Regions from separate parts of the Pseudomonas sp. P116 genome, predicted to be linked through region 1. Evidence: predicted binding sites of a transcription regulator. Region 1 holds the regulator's gene; each other region holds the start of a gene.
What was found. Region 1 encodes FliA, which starts transcription of late flagellar genes. Its sites were predicted from a motif close to CTAAAGTTTNNNNNNNNNNNGCCGNTAA; they were not measured.

Region 1 (4,212 bases):
GCCGTTCACCGCATCCAGTGCTTCGAGGACAACGTCCATCAGTTCTGAATCAACGCGACGCTCACCCTTTCGCAGGATGTCGAACACGTTTTCGGCGATGTGACAGCACTCAACCAGCTCATTGAGCTGAAGGAAGCCGGCGCCCCCTTTTACAGTGTGGAAACCGCGAAAAATTGCGTTGAGCAGATCAGCATCATCCGGGCGGCTTTCCAGCTCGACCAATTGTTCTGACAGCTGCTCAAGAATCTCGCCGGCCTCAACCAGGAAATCCTGAAGGATCTCTTCATCGGCGCCGAAGCTCATTAAGGGGGTGCTCCTAACAGGTCTAAAAACCTAAACTTCAAAATCCAAGGCTGGATAGCAAATCGTCCACATCGTCCTGACCGGACACAACGTCTTCTCGTTTATCGGCATGAATCTGCGGACCTTCACCCTGCGAGAGATGTTTTTGTGGATCTTTTTCAGCGAGCATCGCCGCACGGTCATGTTCGATGCCCGCAAAGCGGTCCACCTGACTGGCCATGAGCACGAGTTTGAGCAAATTGCTTTCGACTTCGGTGACCAGTTGGGTCACACGCTTGATCACCTGACCGGTGAGGTCCTGATAATCCTGAGCCAGCAGGATGTCGTTCAGATTGCTCGACACCGCACGGTTGCCCGTGGTGCTGCGTGACAGAAAACCGTCGACCCGGCGCGCCAGTTCACGGAACTCTTCAGCCCCGACTTCACGACGCATGAAACGACCCCAATCGGTACTCAAGGCCTGGGCTTCCTCAGCCAGACCATTGACCACCGGCGTGGCGTTTTCCACCAGATCCATGGTGCGGTTGGCCGCGGCTTCCGTCAGCTTGACCACATAGCCCAGGCGTTCGGTGGCGTCGGTAATTTGCGACACTTCCTCGGCCTGCGGCATGTTCGGATCAATCTGGAAATTGACGATCGCACTGTGCAGTTCACGTGTGAGCTTGCCAACTTCCTGGTACAGGCCACGGTCACGGGTCTGATTGAGCTCATGGATCAATTGCACAGCGTCGCCGAACCTGCCCTTTTCAAGGCTTTCGACCAGTTCGACCGCATGTTTTTTCAGGGTCGATTCAAAATCGCCCTGTGAAGATTCGTTGTGGTCCATAGCTCCCCCGTGGCGCAGTTTCTCAACCGATGCGTTCGAAAATCTTCTCGATTTTGTCTTTCAACGCCTGGGCCGTGAAGGGTTTCACCACATAGCCGTTTACACCGGCCTGGGCTGCTTCAATGATCTGTTCGCGCTTGGCTTCAGCGGTCACCATCAGCACTGGCAGGTGCTTGAGTTTTTCATCGGCGCGCACGTGACGCAGCAGGTCGATACCGGTCATGCCCGGCATGTTCCAGTCCGTTACCAGAAAGTCGATGCTGCCGCTGTTGAGAACCGGAATGGCGGTAATGCCATCGTCAGCCTCGACGGTGTTGGTGAACCCCAGATCGCGCAGCAGGTTCTTGATGATCCGCCGCATCGTTGAGAAGTCATCAACGATGAGGATTTTCATGTTCTTGTCCAATTCGACCTCCAAGCAGTCTTAAACGCGCCCAGCACCTGGACGCGCCATTTCATTCAATCCGGCGTAACACTCAAAGACTGTCTGGAGCACAACAGAGCAAGACCGGTGCCGTTCATCACCGCACCAGCCTCGTTCGCAGTGTCCCCACACTGCCTTCAGCGCGCTCGCCACTCCCCCAAACGCCCCCGCAAACGGGCCGCGCACTGGCTGTGTAACTGGCTGACCCGCGATTCACTGACGCCAAGGACTTCACCGATCTCCTTGAGGTTCAGCTCTTCGTCGTAGTACAGCGCCAACACCAGTCGCTCACGCTCCGGCAAATTGGCAATCGCGTCCGCCAGCGCTGCCTGGAAGCGTTCATCTTCCAGATCGCGTGACGGCTCAAGATGAGCACTCGCGCCATCCTCGTGCAGCCCTTCGTGTTCGCCGTCCTGCAACAGGTCGTCGAAACTGAACAGGCGGCTGCCCAAGGTGTCATTCAAAATCCCGTAATAATCATCGAGACTCAATTGGAGTTCGGCCGCAACTTCGTGATCTTTAGCATCACGGCCGGTTTTAGCTTCAATCGAGCGAATTGCGTCGCTGACCATACGGGTATTGCGGTGAACCGAGCGTGGCGCCCAGTCCCCTTTGCGCACTTCGTCGAGCATCGCGCCGCGGATTCGAATGCCCGCGTACGTTTCGAAACTGGCGCCTTTGCTGGCGTCATATTTGGTCGAGACTTCGAGCAGGCCGATCATCCCGGCCTGGATCAGGTCTTCGACCTGCACACTCGCCGGCAACCGTGCCAGCAAGTGATAGGCAATGCGTTTGACCAGTGGCGCGTAACGCTCGATCAACTCGTACTGCGCATCACGTGCCGACTTCTTGTAGTAGTTCATACCGCTTGCGGTCATATGACAGGCCCTGCCGTTTGCTGCACGAGGCGCTCGACGAAGAATTCAAGGTGGCCGCGCGGGTTGGCAGGCAGCGGCCAGGTATCGACCTTCTGTGCAATTGCCTTGAACGCCAGGGCGCACTTGGAGCGCGGAAAGGCTTCATAGACCGCACGTTGTTTCTGCACGGCCTTGCGCACGCTTTCGTCGTAAGGCACGGCGCCGACGTATTGTAGGGCTACGTCAAGGAAGCGATCCGTGACCTTGGTCAACTTGGCGAACAGGTTGCGCCCTTCCTGCGGGCTCTGCGCCATGTTGGCGAGGACGCGGAAGCGGTTCATGCCGTAATCGCGGTTGAGCAACTTGATCAGCGCGTAAGCGTCAGTGATCGAAGTCGGCTCGTCGCAAACCACCAGCAACACTTCTTGCGCGGCGCGTACGAAACTGACTACCGAGTCACCAATACCCGCAGCGGTGTCGATCACCAGTACGTCGAGATTGTCGCCGATGTCGCTGAACGCCTGAATCAGACCGGCATGCTGAGCCGGGCTCAGATGCACCATGCTCTGAGTGCCCGATGCGGCAGGCACGATGCGAATTCCGCCCGGGCCTTGCAACAGCACGTCGCGCAACTCGCAGCGGCCTTCGATCACGTCGGCCAAGGTGCGTTTGGGCGTCAGGCCCAACAGAACGTCGACGTTCGCCAGCCCCAGATCGGCGTCCAGCAGCATGACCCGACGGCCAAGCTCTGCCAGCGCCAGAGACAAGTTCACTGACACGTTAGTCTTGCCGACGCCACCTTTGCCGCCGGTCACCGCGATCACCTGTACGGGATGCATGCTGCCCATGTTATTTCTTTACCTTGTCTTGCATAGACGGAGGCCACATTACTGGCTGCGCGTTCACAAACGGAACAATGCATGGCAGACCATCGATGTAGGTACAAAAACGGTTCATGATTACCTCAGCCTACCTGCTTGGTCGGGCTGTGATAGATATCAGCGAACATGTCAGCCATGGCTTCTTCGCTGGGTTCTTCCTGCATTTGCACGCTGACGGCGCGGCTGACCAGTTGATGACGGCGCGGCAGATGCAAATCATCCGGAATCCGTGGGCCATCGGTCAGATACGCGACCGGCAATTCATGACTGATCGCCAGGCTCAACACTTCGCCGAGGCTGGCCGTTTCATCCAGTTTAGTCAGGATGCACCCGGCGAGCCCGCAACGCTTGTAACTGTGATAAGCGGCGGTTAGAACCTGTTTCTGGCTGGTGGTTGCCAGCACGAGATAATTTTTTGAACGGATGCCACGCCCGGCCAGGCTCTCGAGCTGCATACGCAGTGCCGGATCGCTGGCCTGCAGGCCGGCGGTATCGATCAGCACCACGCGTTTGCGCAGCAGCGGGTCCAGGGCCTGCACCAGCGACTGACCCGGATCGACGTGCGTTACCGGCACGTTGAGAATCCGGCCCAGGGTCTTCAGTTGTTCCTGCGCGCCGATGCGGAAGCTGTCCATGCTCACCAGCGCGACATTCTGCGCGCCGTACTTGAGCACGTAACGGGCAGCAAGCTTGGCCAGCGTGGTGGTCTTGCCCATGCCGGCAGGGCCGACCATGGCAATCACACCGCCCTCTTCCAGCGGCTCGACTTCCGGTACGGCAATCATCCGCGCCAGGTGCGCCAGCAGCATGCGCCAGGCCTGACGCGGTTCTTCGATATCCGTGATCATCGCCAGCAGGTCGCGCGACAACGGGCCGGACAGGCCAATCCGTTGCAGACGGCGATACAGGTTGGCTTGCGCT
Region 2 (4,212 bases), on a different contig from region 1:
CCGTAAATGCAGCCTTGTGATCGGCAAACTGCAAAAAACCGTTAAGGACAGGTCAAAAACGCAGTGTATGATGGTCGGCCCTTGCGAAGGGGGTTCGTGTCACAGGGCTGTCGCCTGAGGGTGGCAGGCTGGCCCGGACCCTGAACTTCAAGTTTCTACACCAGGAGATATCAATGAGCGTACTCGTAGGCAAACAAGCCCCAGACTTCACCGTCCCGGCCGTACTCGGCAATGGCGAGATCGTTGACAGCTTCACCCTGTCCTCGGCCATCAAAGGCAAATACGGCCTGGTGTTCTTCTACCCACTGGACTTCACCTTCGTCTGCCCGTCCGAGCTGATCGCTCTGGACAACCGCATGGCTGACTTCAAGGCACGCAACGTTGAAGTGATCGCTGTGTCGATCGACTCGCACTTCACCCACAACGCCTGGCGCAACACCCCAGTGAACAATGGCGGCATCGGCCAGGTGAAATACACCATGGCTGCCGACATGAAGCACGACATCGCCAAGGCTTACGACGTTGAATCCGAAGGCGGCGTGGCTTTCCGTGGCGCATTCCTGATCGACGACAAAGGCGTTGTCCGCTCGCAGATCATCAACGACCTGCCACTGGGCCGTAACATGGAAGAGCTGATCCGTCTGGTCGACGCTCTGCAATTCCACGAAGAGCACGGCGAAGTCTGCCCTGCCAACTGGAAAAAAGGCGACAAAGGCATGAACGCTTCGCCAGAAGGCGTTGCTGCTTACCTGACCGAGAACGCTGCTGCCCTGTAAGGCGCAACGTTTGAGGTACAAAAAAACCGGCCCAAGTGGCCGGTTTTTTTATGAGCGGTAGATCGACGAGGATCAGTCGTTGAAGTCTTCCCAGCCGCCCATCTGTTTCCAGCGATTGACGATGCCGCAGAACAGCTCAGCGGTTTTCTCGGTGTCGTAACGCGCGGAGTGCGCCTCACGACCGTCGAAATCGATGTCGGCCGCCTGACAGGCTTTCGCCAGTACGGTTTGGCCGTAAGCCAGACCGGCCAGCGTCGCCGTGTCGAAACTGGAGAACGGGTGGAACGGATTACGCTTCATGTCCAGTCGCGCAACGGCGGCATTGAGGAAGCCAAGATCGAAGCTGCTGTTGTGGCCGACCAGAATCGCGCGCTTGCAGCCGTTGGCTTTCAGCGCCTTGCGGATGCCACGGAAGATGTCAGTCAGTGCCGTCTCTTCGCTGACAGCCATGCGCAGCGGGTGGTCCAGCTTGATCCCGGTGAACTCCAGTGCCGCCGCTTCAATGTTGGCGCCTTCGAACGGCTCGACACGGAAGAAGTAGGTGTGATCCGGATAAACGAAACCCTTTTCATCCATGGCGATGGTGGTCGCGGCAATCTCCAGCAACGCATCGGTGGCCGAATTGAAGCCACCGGTTTCTACGTCGACGACAACCGGCAGGTAGCCGCGAAAGCGTGCTGCCATTGGGTGACGGGAACCGCCTCCGCCACTTTGACCGTCCAGTTCGTCGTCGAAATGGTCTTCACTCACGCGTGTTCCTCCAGCAGGCGCCAGCGCAGTTTTTCACCGGCGCGCAGCGGGATAACGGTCAGCTCGCCAAATGGCAGGCTGGTTGGGGCGGTCCATTCGTCACGAACCAGGGTGATGCGATCGGTGTTCACCGGCAGGCCATAGAAACGCGGGCCGTTGAGGCTGGCGAACGCTTCGAGCTTGTCCAGCGCATTACGTTGTTCAAACGCTTCGGCATACATCTCGATGGCGGCGTACGCGGTGTAGCAGCCAGCACAGCCGCAAGCGGCTTCCTTGGCGTGCTGGGCGTGCGGCGCCGAGTCGGTGCCGAGGAAGAACTTCGCGCTGCCGCTGGTGGCGGCGTCGAGGAGGGCTTCCTGGTGGGTGTTGCGCTTGAGGATCGGCAGGCAGTAGAAATGCGGCCGAATCCCGCCCACCAGCATGTGGTTGCGGTTGTACAGCAGGTGATGTGCGGTGATGGTCGCGCCAACGTTGGCCGGGGCCTCGTTGACGAACTGCACGGCATCGGCGGTGGTGATGTGTTCGAAAACAACCTTGAGCGTCGGGAAACGCTCGACCACACGACGCATGTGCTCATCGATGAAGATTTTTTCGCGGTCGAACACATCGACATCGCCACGGGTGACTTCGCCGTGAATCAACAACGGCATCCCGACTTCGGCCATGGCCTCGATTGCCGGGAAGATCTTGTCGATGCTGGTGACGCCAGAATCCGAATTGGTGGTGGCGCCGGCCGGGTACAACTTGGCGGCGTGCACGAAACCGCTGGCCTTGGCCTCGCGAATTTCTTCGGGCTGGGTGCGGTCGGTGAGGTACAGCACCATCAACGGCTCAAAGCGACTGCCGGCCGGGCGGGCAGCGAGAATCCGCTGGCGATAGCCGTCGGCTTCAGCGGCGTTGCGCACCGGTGGTACCAGGTTGGGCATGATGATGGCGCGACCAAACGTGCGCGCAACATCGGCAACGGTATTGGTCAACACGGCACCATCGCGAAGATGAATATGCCAGTCGTCGGGACGCAGCAGGGTCAGGCGGTCGGACATGAGGGGATTCCAGGCGGGTCAAACTGAGGCGAATGCTACCGGAAAAGACTCTTGCAGGCACTCGCTATCAAGTTTTGCGGGAACCTTCCGATATCCCGTAGGTATGCCGTAAACGTAGTGTGAATCGGTCTTTGTGTTTCAGAAGCCAATGGAGCCTCCCGTGCGCCAGCGATATTTAGCCTTGCTCAGTGTGTTTGCCAGTTTTCCTGCGATGGCGCTTACGTACCAGACTCGCCTGGAGAACATTGAGTGGACGGTCGCCGGCGACAAGTTCGAGTGCCGTCTGACACAACCGATTACAGATTTCGGCTCGGGTGAGTTCGTGCGCAAGGCCGGTGAACAGGCGATTTTCCGTCTGAATGCCTACAACGCCATGCTCGGCGGCGGTTCGGCGACGTTGCTCGCAGCCGCAGCACCTTGGCAGCCGGGACGCGGCGACATCAATCTGGGCTCTGTAAGACTGGGCAGCGGCAACGTCTTGTTCAACAGTTCGCAGTCTCAGGCCGGTGGCTTGATCAGTGGACTGATGGACGGGCGCAGCCCTGTTGTTCGTCGCGCTTCAAGCGATGGTCGGGTCTCGGAAGTGCGTTTGTTGCCGGTCAGGTTCAGCAAGGCCTTCAACGATTACCAGAGCTGTGTGGCGAAGTTGCTGCCGCAGAATTTCGAACAGGTGAAACAGTCGCAGATCGGCTTCCCCGGCGAAGGCATCGAACTGGATGCAGCCGCCAAGGCCAAGCTGCAAGTGATGCTCGAGTACATGAAGGCTGATCCGACGGTGAACCACATCGAACTTGATGGCCACTCCGACAACAGCGGCAATCGCCTGACCAATCGCGAACTGTCGCGTCGTCGGGCCTTGGCCGTGGTTGATTTCTTCAAGGCCAACGGCATTCAGGAATCGCAGATCACCGTACGTTTCCATGGTGAGCGCTACCCATTGGTTCCTAACACCAATGCGAGCAACCGGGCGAAGAACCGTCGGGTCAACGTGCACCTTGCGCGAGTAGCCCCGGCAACGGCCCCGGCACCCACTGCCAGCACGCCAGCGAACGCTGCGGCAACTTCCTGACCCGCCGGTCATCGTCGCGCGCTCGACACAATCTGTCGCTTTGTCGTCTTAAGCTGTCGCGCCTCTGTAAATTATCGCGTTTGGGCGTTAGACTCCTCGGCTTTCCGTAGAACCCCGTGGAGTGATGGCATGGCGGACGTAAACAAGGTCGTTCTGGCGTATTCCGGCGGCCTGGACACTTCGGTGATCCTCAAGTGGCTGCAGGATACTTATAACTGTGAAGTGGTGACCTTCACCGCTGATCTCGGTCAAGGCGAAGAGGTCGAGCCGGCCCGCGCCAAGGCTCAGGCCATGGGCGTCAAAGAAATCTACATCGACGATCTGCGCGAAGAATTCGTGCGTGACTTCGTGTTCCCGATGTTCCGCGCCAACACCGTTTACGAGGGCGAGTACCTGCTGGGTACTTCCATCGCGCGTCCACTGATCGCCAAGCGCCTGATCGAAATCGCCAACGAAACCGGCGCTGACGCCATTTCCCACGGCGCCACCGGCAAGGGCAACGATCAGGTGCGTTTCGAACTGGGTGCCTACGCGCTCAAGCCAGGCGTGAAAGTGATCGCGCCGTGGCGTGAGT
Region 3 (4,212 bases), on a different contig from region 1:
CTGCTTGCGTGCCACCGACGAGTCATCGACTGTCAGCACCCGCAGCGACAACGCTTTGGTCTGGGTCTCGACATCGACCACGCCGACCGAAATCGCTTCCGGCGTCGGTGCGACTTCCGCCAGCACTTTCTCGACGTCGATGATTTCGACTAACTGATTGTCCACCCGAGTCACAGCGGTCAGATAATGATCGCGACCCGTGCCCTTGGGCGGCGGATGAATCTCTTCCCAGTTCATGTTGACGATGCGCTCCACCGAGCGGACCAGGAAACCCTGGGTCTTGGTGTTGTACTCCGTGATGATCACGAACGGGTTGTTCTTGTCTTTCAACGCACCTGAGCCGGTCGCCATTGCCAGATCAAGGATCGGAATGGTCGCCCCCCGAATACTTGCCACCCCGCACACGACAGGACTGGACTTGGGCATCAACGTCAGCGACGGGCATTGCAGCACTTCCCGAACCTTGAACACGTTGATCCCGTAGAGTTGCTGACCGTCAAGACGGAACAACAACAGCTCCAGGCGATTCTGCCCTACCAGTTGCGTGCGCTGGTTCACCGAATCCATTACACCAGCCATGCCAGACTCCTAAACCAACGCCAAGTGTTGTTGCGACGCACATTCATTGCTAAACGGCACGGCGCTTGCTTTTTAACTCGTATGAACGCTCAAACGACATTTTTCCGACGCCTGACATCTTCCCTCCGCAGAGGGCTTTGCGCGGTGTCCGCCATTTATTGCTGTTTCGCTGGCAGCCCTGCCATTGCTGATGCGGTTACCCTGCCTGACATGCTTATCGGCGTCACACAGGGCTTTCTTGAGTTCACCGTAGAAGACTATCTGGCAACCAGTCAAACGGAAGGCCGCTACGAAATCGAAGTGAACCAGCTCGACCCCCGCATGCGCATGCCCATGTGCGACAAGGAATTGACAGCCTCACTGGAGAGTCCGGCACGTCCTTTGGGCCGGGTAACGGTCAAGGTTCGCTGTGAGGGCGCCTCCCCCTGGACCGTGTTCGTACCCGCTCAAGTCCGCCTGTTTCGCGAGATTGTGACCACTACCCGCCCCCTCAAGCGCGCCGGGATTATCGAGCCTCAGGATGTGGTTTTGCGCGAGCGCGATGTCAGCACAATCAACCAGGGTTTTTTGACGTCGGTAGACGACGCGATCGGGCAGAAATTAACCCGACCAACGGTAGCCGATCAGGTCATTACCCTGGTGCATCTGGAACAGGCGGAAGTTGTGCGCAAAGGCGATCAAGTGGTCATCACCGCCCGCAGCGGGACGATGGCCGTGCGCATGCCCGGCGAAGCCTTGGCCAACGGCGGCCTGAGGGAACAGATCCGGGTGAAAAACCTCAACTCGCAACGGGTCATCAAGGCGCAAGTCGTCGCGCCGGGCCAAGTGGAAGTCGCCATGTAGAAGCCCTCGTGAGAAAACTGGCGCGGACCCCGTCGCTTCCCTAAACTGTGCCGCAGCAGGACACGCGCCGGCGCATGCAGACTCATTCGCAAATGGGCCTAAAGTTTTCCAGGGGATAGCCGAAAACATGGCAAGCGTCCAAATTCCCAGAGGTTTTTATCATGGTCATCGATTTCAGCCGTTTGAACAGCTCCTCGTCACTTACGGGCAGTACGCGTACCAGCAACGCCAAGGAAACCGCCGAAAACGGCACCTCAGCGCCGCTGAATACCCCGGCCGAATCGGCCAGTACCGCTAAAAGCGGGGAATCGGTACACCTCAGCAATGAGGCTCAACAGTTGCAGAAGGTCACTGACAAGCTGCGCGATCAACCTGCTGTCGACAAAGCCCGTGTGGCCGAGTTGAAAGCCGCGATTGCCGATGGCAGCTATAAAGTCGACAGCAACCGTGTAGCCAGCAAACTGCTCAACTTCGAAGCCCAGCGCTAGGCCTTCGCCTGCGCCAGGCTTTTGGACGCTTAAAACCCAAGGCCAGCCATGCACGACACTAATTTACTGCAACTGATCAACGACGACTTTGCTCCAGCTCAACAATTGCTGGAGTTACTGCAAACCGAGGCCCTCGCCTTGCACGGTCGCGACATGCCCTTGCTGGAAGAAATTCTGGCGCGCAAACAGGCATTGATCATTCTGCTTGAACAGCATGGCCGCAAGCGCAGCGAAATCCTCGCCAGCCTGAACCTGCCGACTGACCGCACAGGCCTCGAGCAACTGGCCAGCCAGTCGAGCATTGGCGAGCAGTTGATGACGCAGGGCGATGCCCTCACTGACCTCATCAGCCAGTGCCAGGCAGCCAACGCCAAGAACGGCCAGTCGATCCAGATCCAGCAGGCCGCGACATCCAATCAGTTGAAAATTCTCACCGGGGGCGAACCGCCAGCGCTTTATGACGCCAGCGGCACTTTCGCCAGACCCGTCAAGCCGCGCACCTTCAGCCAGGCGTGAGCCATTCGCACTATCAACACGCGGAACATGCTGGCAAAATGCTGGCCATTCATCGTCAAATTTTGTCTGGAGATTGAGAGAACGTGCCAAACGCCCTAAGCGCGGATGATGCTCCGCAGCCACCTAAGGTGCTCACCACGCCCCTGGAAATCTCCAGCAACCTGCGTCAACTGCAAGACAGTCACGACCCGCTGATCATCACGTTCCATGAACGCAGCCAGCGCTTCCAGAGCTACCTGATCAAAGTCGACCGCGACAGCGCCTCGATCGCTCTGGACGAAATGATCCCGCGCGACGGCGAGCGCTTTCTGCTGGCCGGTGAACCGTTCAGGGTTGAAGGCTTCCATGATGGCGTACGCATTGCCTGGGAATGCAACGGTACGCTGAACATCGAAGAATCCGACGGCGACCGCTTTTACACCGGCGAGCTGCCGACCGAAGTGGTTTATCACCAGCGCCGCAACGCTTTTCGCGCAGCACTGAAACTGACCGATCTGGTCAGCGTTGAACTGGGTGGCGAAAAGCTCAAGGCGCCAATCCAGGGCAAACTGCTGGATATTTCCGCCACCGGTTGCAAACTGCGCTTTGAAGGCGACATCACTGACCGGCTGCAACTGGGCCAGGTCTACGACCGCATGATCGCCCCGCCACTGTTCGGCAACCAGCCGATTTCCGTCGAACTGCGCTATCTGCACTTCGAAGAAAAACTCAACATCACCTTCGCCGGCCTGCGTTTCCACAACATCAGTGGCCCGGCCGCGCGCAACGTCGAGCGTTTCGTCTATCAGTTGCAACGTGAAGCACGGCGTTTCGACAAAGACGATATGTGAGTCGTACGCGCCAATAAAAAGGGCAGTCACCTCGCGGTGACTGCCCTTTTTTATGTCTGCCAAAGGATTGAAGCGCTAGGAAATCCCTGTGGCGAGGGGATTTATCCCCGATGGGGCGCGAAGCACCCCCAAGAACCATTCAATGCGGTGTATCAGTGAGATCAGGTCAACCAGATTAGGGCCGCTGCGCGGCCCATCGGGGATAAATCCCCTCGCCACAAAAGCCCCGCAACTCCGAAATCCTCAGTTGATTGCTCTGCCATATTCAAGGCCTGGCACCGCTGATATCCGGTGTTGGTTTTTCGCCGTCGTCATCGGGGCTTGCTTCTGGCTCAGATGGAGATTCAGGCTCTGTTTCAGGCTCCGGCTCCGGCTCCGGCTCTGGATCCGGGCTGACCGGATTCTGCATCTGCTCCTGCACCACCTGCTCATCCACTCGCGGATCAAGCGCAGCGACCAGCGGCGAACTCGACATGCTGTCCGGCATCGCCACGTGATGCAGCGGCGCGTCGTCGACCTGATGCAGATTGGTCACCGCTTTCGGGCGGATTCGCCACACCAGCACCAGCGCAAAGAAGCTGAAGAACGCATACAGGCTCTGGCTGCCGAGAAACTTCATCAGCACACCCGCCAGCAATGGCCCGATACTCGCACCCACCCCGTAAGTGACCAGCAGCATCGCCGTCAGCGACACGCGCCGATCACCTTCGACGTGGTCGTTGGAAAACGCCACCGCCAACGGATACAGACAGAACTGCACCAGCGAGCAGAAGAAGCCGACCACGAACAGCACCTCCAACGGCACCTGCGGCATGATCGCCAATGGCAACGCCGCCACCGCAAGGAAACCGGCGAAGCAACGGATCAGCAGCGCGCGATCATAACGATCAGACAGCCAGCCCAACGGCCACTGCACCAGCAGCCCGGCAAAGATGCAGCTACCCATGAACAGACCG
Region 4 (4,212 bases), on a different contig from region 1:
TCTGCACCATGCTGCGATTGATCTCTTCGGTCACCGCGCTTTGCTGCTCGGCGGCGGTGGCAATTTGCGTGCTGAGGCTGTTGATATGGCTGACGGAACCGGCCATTTCATCCAGCCCCGCGTTGACCCGTGCCGTGGCGTCGGCTGCCGACTGGCAACTGGCCTGGGTGTTTTCCATGGCGCTGACCGACGAACTCACCCCTTGGGTCAGACGCTTCAACATCTCGTTGATTTCCGAAGTGCTGGCCTGGGTGCGGGCGGCGAGGGCGCGCACCTCATCGGCTACCACGGCGAAGCCGCGACCCTGTTCACCGGCGCGGGCCGCTTCGATGGCGGCGTTGAGCGCCAACAGGTTGGTCTGGCCGGCAATCGCGCCAATCACCCCGAGAATCTCGGTGATGCGTTGGGCGTCCTGTTGCATGTTTTCGACTTTATGGGTGGCGCTGGCCACTTCATCGATCAGCGCGACCACGCTGTTGGTCGCCTCGCCTACCACCACCCGAGAACGGTCGGCGTTTTCGTTGGCGCGCTGGGTGAAGGCAGCGGTTTCAGCAGCGTTCTGCGCCACGCTGTCGGCGGTCGAGCTCATCTCGGTGATGGCGGTGACGGTCTGATCGGTTTCAGACGCGTGACGCAGCAGGATCTGGCTGGTATGCGCCGACGTGCGTTGCAGGTTGTCGAGGCTCGACGCCATGGCGCCGGTGGCTTGGGTGACTTCGCCGATCATGTTTTGCAAATACGCAATAAAGGTGTTGACCGAATGACCGATGGCGCCGAGTTCATCTTCGGCGCGGATGGTGATGCGTCGAGTCAGGTCGGCATCGCCGCTGGACAGCAGGTCGATGTTGGCTTTCAGCGCTTTCATGCGCGAAACCAGCTGGCGGATCGCGTAGACCTGCAACAGCACCAACAGAATCACCAGCGGAATCTGCAACAGGCTCAGGGTGCTGAGCACGTCGTCACGCTGGGCGGTCAGCATTTTGGTCGGCAAGGCAGTGGCGAGGAACCACGGTGTGCCCTCGATCGGGCGCATGAAGAAGGTGCTGGCTTCACCGTTGTTGTCGAATTCGACGCGTTGCGCCTGATCGCGGCTTTGCAGACCCGCCTTGACCTGGCTGGCGAAGGTCGAGCCGGCAGCCAGTTCGCTGATGTTCTTCAGCACGATCGGGCCGCTGATGCGCGAACTGTTGCTGATGATTTTGCCATCGGCCTCGACAATGAGCATTTCAGCGTTGAGGTCTTTTTCCTTGCGGGCCACCAGGTCGTTGAAGAAACCCAGGGTGACGTCGATGGTCGACACGCCCCAGGCGTTGCCGTTTTTCTGGATGGCCATGGCGCAGTTGGTGCGCGGCTCGGCGCTGGCGTCGTCCTTATAGGCCGCCGCCCAGGCGCACTGACCGCGCGGGGTGGCCATGCCGCCCTTGTACCAGGTCTGGTCGTAGTAATTGGGTGCCGCGTCACTGTTCCAGAACGTGTTTACCGCCAGTTTGCCCGAGGCGTCGCGGTGCCAGAAGGTGCTGAACTTGTTTCGTCCGGCTTCACGCTGGCCGGGTAGCGGCCAGATACCACCGCCAAACACTTTCAGTTCGCCGTATTGATCCACCAGGCCCGGCAATACCGTGTCGATGGCAGCGCTGTCGAGCAGCGGGATGGTCTGGGTGATGCTGCGTTGTTGCGCCTGAACCTTGTTCAACTCGCCCTGAATCTGCTCCGCGACTTCAGCAATGCGGTTGAGCACCACCTGTTCTTCGGTTTGACGCAGTTTGGGTGCGACCAATTGGCTGATACCGACCACGGTCAGCACTGACAACAGCAGCATGAACAGAACCAGAAACAGCGTGTAGCGAGCCTGAATAGTGCGGAATGCGGGCATGGAGACCGGTCCTTGAGCTGCGATTCTTATTAGGGGCGGGAGGCGTAAACATCGCGGGTATCACTAGGTATCGTCGATGCAGTCAGAAGCTTTAGGTACCGGAGTGCTGAAAAGCTGAAGGCCGATGACCGGTCGGTATTGAATCTGATACACAGGAATCAATCAGCCAGGCCATCGGCGTGGATTTTATGCAGGTCGCGATGTAATGAGAGTCTTGAAAGCCAGCATCCACGGAGGTCTGCTGATTTGTATCGAGAATGTACGAGAATTGTAAGTGAGTGCACAAAAAGGGTTGGTGCCATCAGTTGGCCGGTGGATACTCCCCGGCATTCGAGTGGTTCAACAAGGATATTTCATGTTCATTTCACAGGGAGTTTTCTCATGACGATTGGCATTGTCGGCGGCTGGGAAAGCAAGGCTGGCGTCATGGTGCGCAACACGGGCGGCAAAAAGCAGGTGTCCCAAAGCGTCAAGGTGCAGCAAATGCTCACCAAGGTCGGTAACGATCCTAACGCTTTGAACACTGCCGAGATGGACAAGCAAGGCCTGCGCAAAAACATCAAGGGCTTTGACCCTGCGAACGTCTCGGTAAAACAGATGGGTAACCTGGCGGCGATGCTGCGTAGCCGAGGGCTGATCTCGGAAATCACGTCCTTCACCCTGATGAATGCCGGCGACAAGTTCGACCGTTTCGGCGTGACCAAAGACATTGATGTCAAATTCAATGCGCTGGAGTATTTCGCGACTCAGCTTGATGCGATCCAGAACAATGGTCTCAATGGCAACGCGTACGGCAAAAATCTGATCCCCGAATTCAAGAAAGCCATTTACGTCCTGCAAAACCTGAAAACCTATGGGGAAGGCAACGCGCCGCTTCCCAATAAAGACGGCATCAAAGCCAAGGCTTGAGCCGCCAGACAATGACCCGCTCAAGGTGAACGGGTCATTAGCAAGATCTCGGTACGCTCAAGTCACAGCGCTATTTTGCTCAGGCGAGGTACGACTTGCTGTTGCGCCTGATCGTGTAAGTGCTGCATCCGCGAGCAGTGCAGCTCAAGTTTGCCCAGCCGGTAACCCCGGTGAAACAATGCCAGCCATCCTCCCTCCTTACCCTCGACGGGTGCCAGCCCGGTAAAGACAAAGCCGATTGCGGTCAGCCTGTTCAGATCGCAGGTAAATTGCTGCGACAATCCGAGCCGGATCGACACCATCCATTGCTGCGGCAATCCCCTTAGCTGCTCGAGCAGATCGGGCCGCAGGTTCTTGAGCCGGATGTCGTAACGATTGGTGTGTCGTTCCAGCTGAATAGCTGGACCACGCCAGCAAAACCTTTGCTCGTGCGTGCCGAATACATCAGATAAATGTTCCATGAAACTGCGGTAACCAGACGGCCAGGTCTGTCTCGGCAGCGGGCGTTTATACCCGTCGATGATGCGGCATCCCATAACAATGGATTCCGGCGTTGAGCTACCAAACGGCGAGGGCACGTAGTCCGGCAACAGCCCGGTGTTATGAAAACCGAGGTTGGCGGCCATGCGTTGCGTGTACGGATGGTGAGTGACCTGTTTGATGGATACGCTGTGGCAGCCCAGTGCTTGCGCGTGGCTCAGCAGTTGCTGGCTCAGACGCGTGGCAATGTTTTGTCCCCGGGCATCGGGATGGACGGCGCTCAATGCCAGTTCGGCGGTGCGGGCGCCTGTGTCGCGAAACAGGGTGGCGTGCCCGCGTATCTGCCCGTCCAGCTCGGCGACCAGCGAGTGCCAGCGCTGGTCGGCGTGGTTCTGGTTGATCATCTGCGGCAGATAAACATGCGGTTGCACGTAAAGATCGCCGTACACCTCGCGGAACAACTGGCTGACCGCCGTGGCATCGCTGGCGCGATAGTTACGCAGAATCAGCGGTTGCATCCGGACCCTCCTGATCCTTGTGTTCATAGCGACGCAGGTCCAGCACGCGCAGGCATTTGCCCGAGCGGGGATGTCGTGGCAGATCCTCATGCGTGCAGCACTGGACGTGCAGTTCCAGCAGATGATCCGTCCGTAATTGCGTGATCAACGGATAAAGCTCAAGCATTGCGTTTTCCAGTTGCTGATTGACGTCGGCGCGGTCGGGAGACTGTGCAGCCGGCACCCATTTGAGCGTCAGTACATCCTTGAACGTGGCCTGTTCAATCACCATTTGCCAGTCGTCACTGGCGGCATCGCGGCGTATCAGCTCGGCGATCTCTTGAGGGACCAGCGACAAAATTCCCACCCGGACTCGTTGGCTACTGGCGCTTCGGCCCTTTAGCGCGAACTTGCGCTGCGCAGTGCCGTGCGGTTCTCGCCAACAGGCGCGGT

Region 2: a site for FliA is predicted at 2,636-2,663, ahead of ICA15_RS26165 (flagellar protein MotY). Genes of this name have one in related genera too.
Region 3: a site for FliA is predicted at 1,521-1,548, ahead of flgM (flagellar biosynthesis anti-sigma factor FlgM). Genes of this name have one in related genera too.
Region 4: a site for FliA is predicted at 1,941-1,968, ahead of ICA15_RS22650 (methyl-accepting chemotaxis protein). Genes of this name have one in related genera too.

The regions. Positions count from the first base shown of each region.
Region 1 is NZ_JACVHB010000001.1:749,929-754,140, forward strand. It holds gene ICA15_RS03720 (chemotaxis protein CheA) at 1-303, opposite strand, end outside; gene ICA15_RS03725 (protein phosphatase CheZ) at 341-1,129, opposite strand; gene ICA15_RS03730 (chemotaxis response regulator CheY) at 1,152-1,523, opposite strand; gene fliA (RNA polymerase sigma factor FliA) at 1,691-2,431, opposite strand; gene fleN (flagellar synthesis regulator FleN) at 2,428-3,258, opposite strand; gene flhF (flagellar biosynthesis protein FlhF) at 3,375-4,212, opposite strand, start outside.
Region 2 is NZ_JACVHB010000009.1:242,376-246,587, forward strand. It holds gene ICA15_RS26150 (peroxiredoxin) at 174-776, shown strand; gene rnt (ribonuclease T) at 849-1,526, opposite strand; gene pyrC (dihydroorotase) at 1,523-2,569, opposite strand; gene ICA15_RS26165 (flagellar protein MotY) at 2,730-3,638, shown strand; gene ICA15_RS26170 (argininosuccinate synthase) at 3,768-4,212, shown strand, end outside.
Region 3 is NZ_JACVHB010000004.1:205,840-210,051, reverse strand. It holds gene ICA15_RS15285 (chemotaxis protein CheV) at 1-579, opposite strand, end outside; gene flgA (flagellar basal body P-ring formation chaperone FlgA) at 661-1,422, shown strand; gene flgM (flagellar biosynthesis anti-sigma factor FlgM) at 1,584-1,910, shown strand; gene ICA15_RS15270 (flagella synthesis protein FlgN) at 1,959-2,426, shown strand; gene ICA15_RS15265 (flagellar brake protein) at 2,510-3,256, shown strand; gene ICA15_RS15260 (MFS transporter) at 3,522-4,212, opposite strand, start outside.
Region 4 is NZ_JACVHB010000007.1:166,982-171,193, forward strand. It holds gene ICA15_RS22650 (methyl-accepting chemotaxis protein) at 1-1,873, opposite strand, end outside; gene ICA15_RS22655 (hypothetical protein) at 2,255-2,782, shown strand; gene ICA15_RS22660 (GNAT family N-acetyltransferase) at 2,845-3,780, opposite strand; gene ICA15_RS22665 (phenylacetate--CoA ligase family protein) at 3,758-4,212, opposite strand, start outside.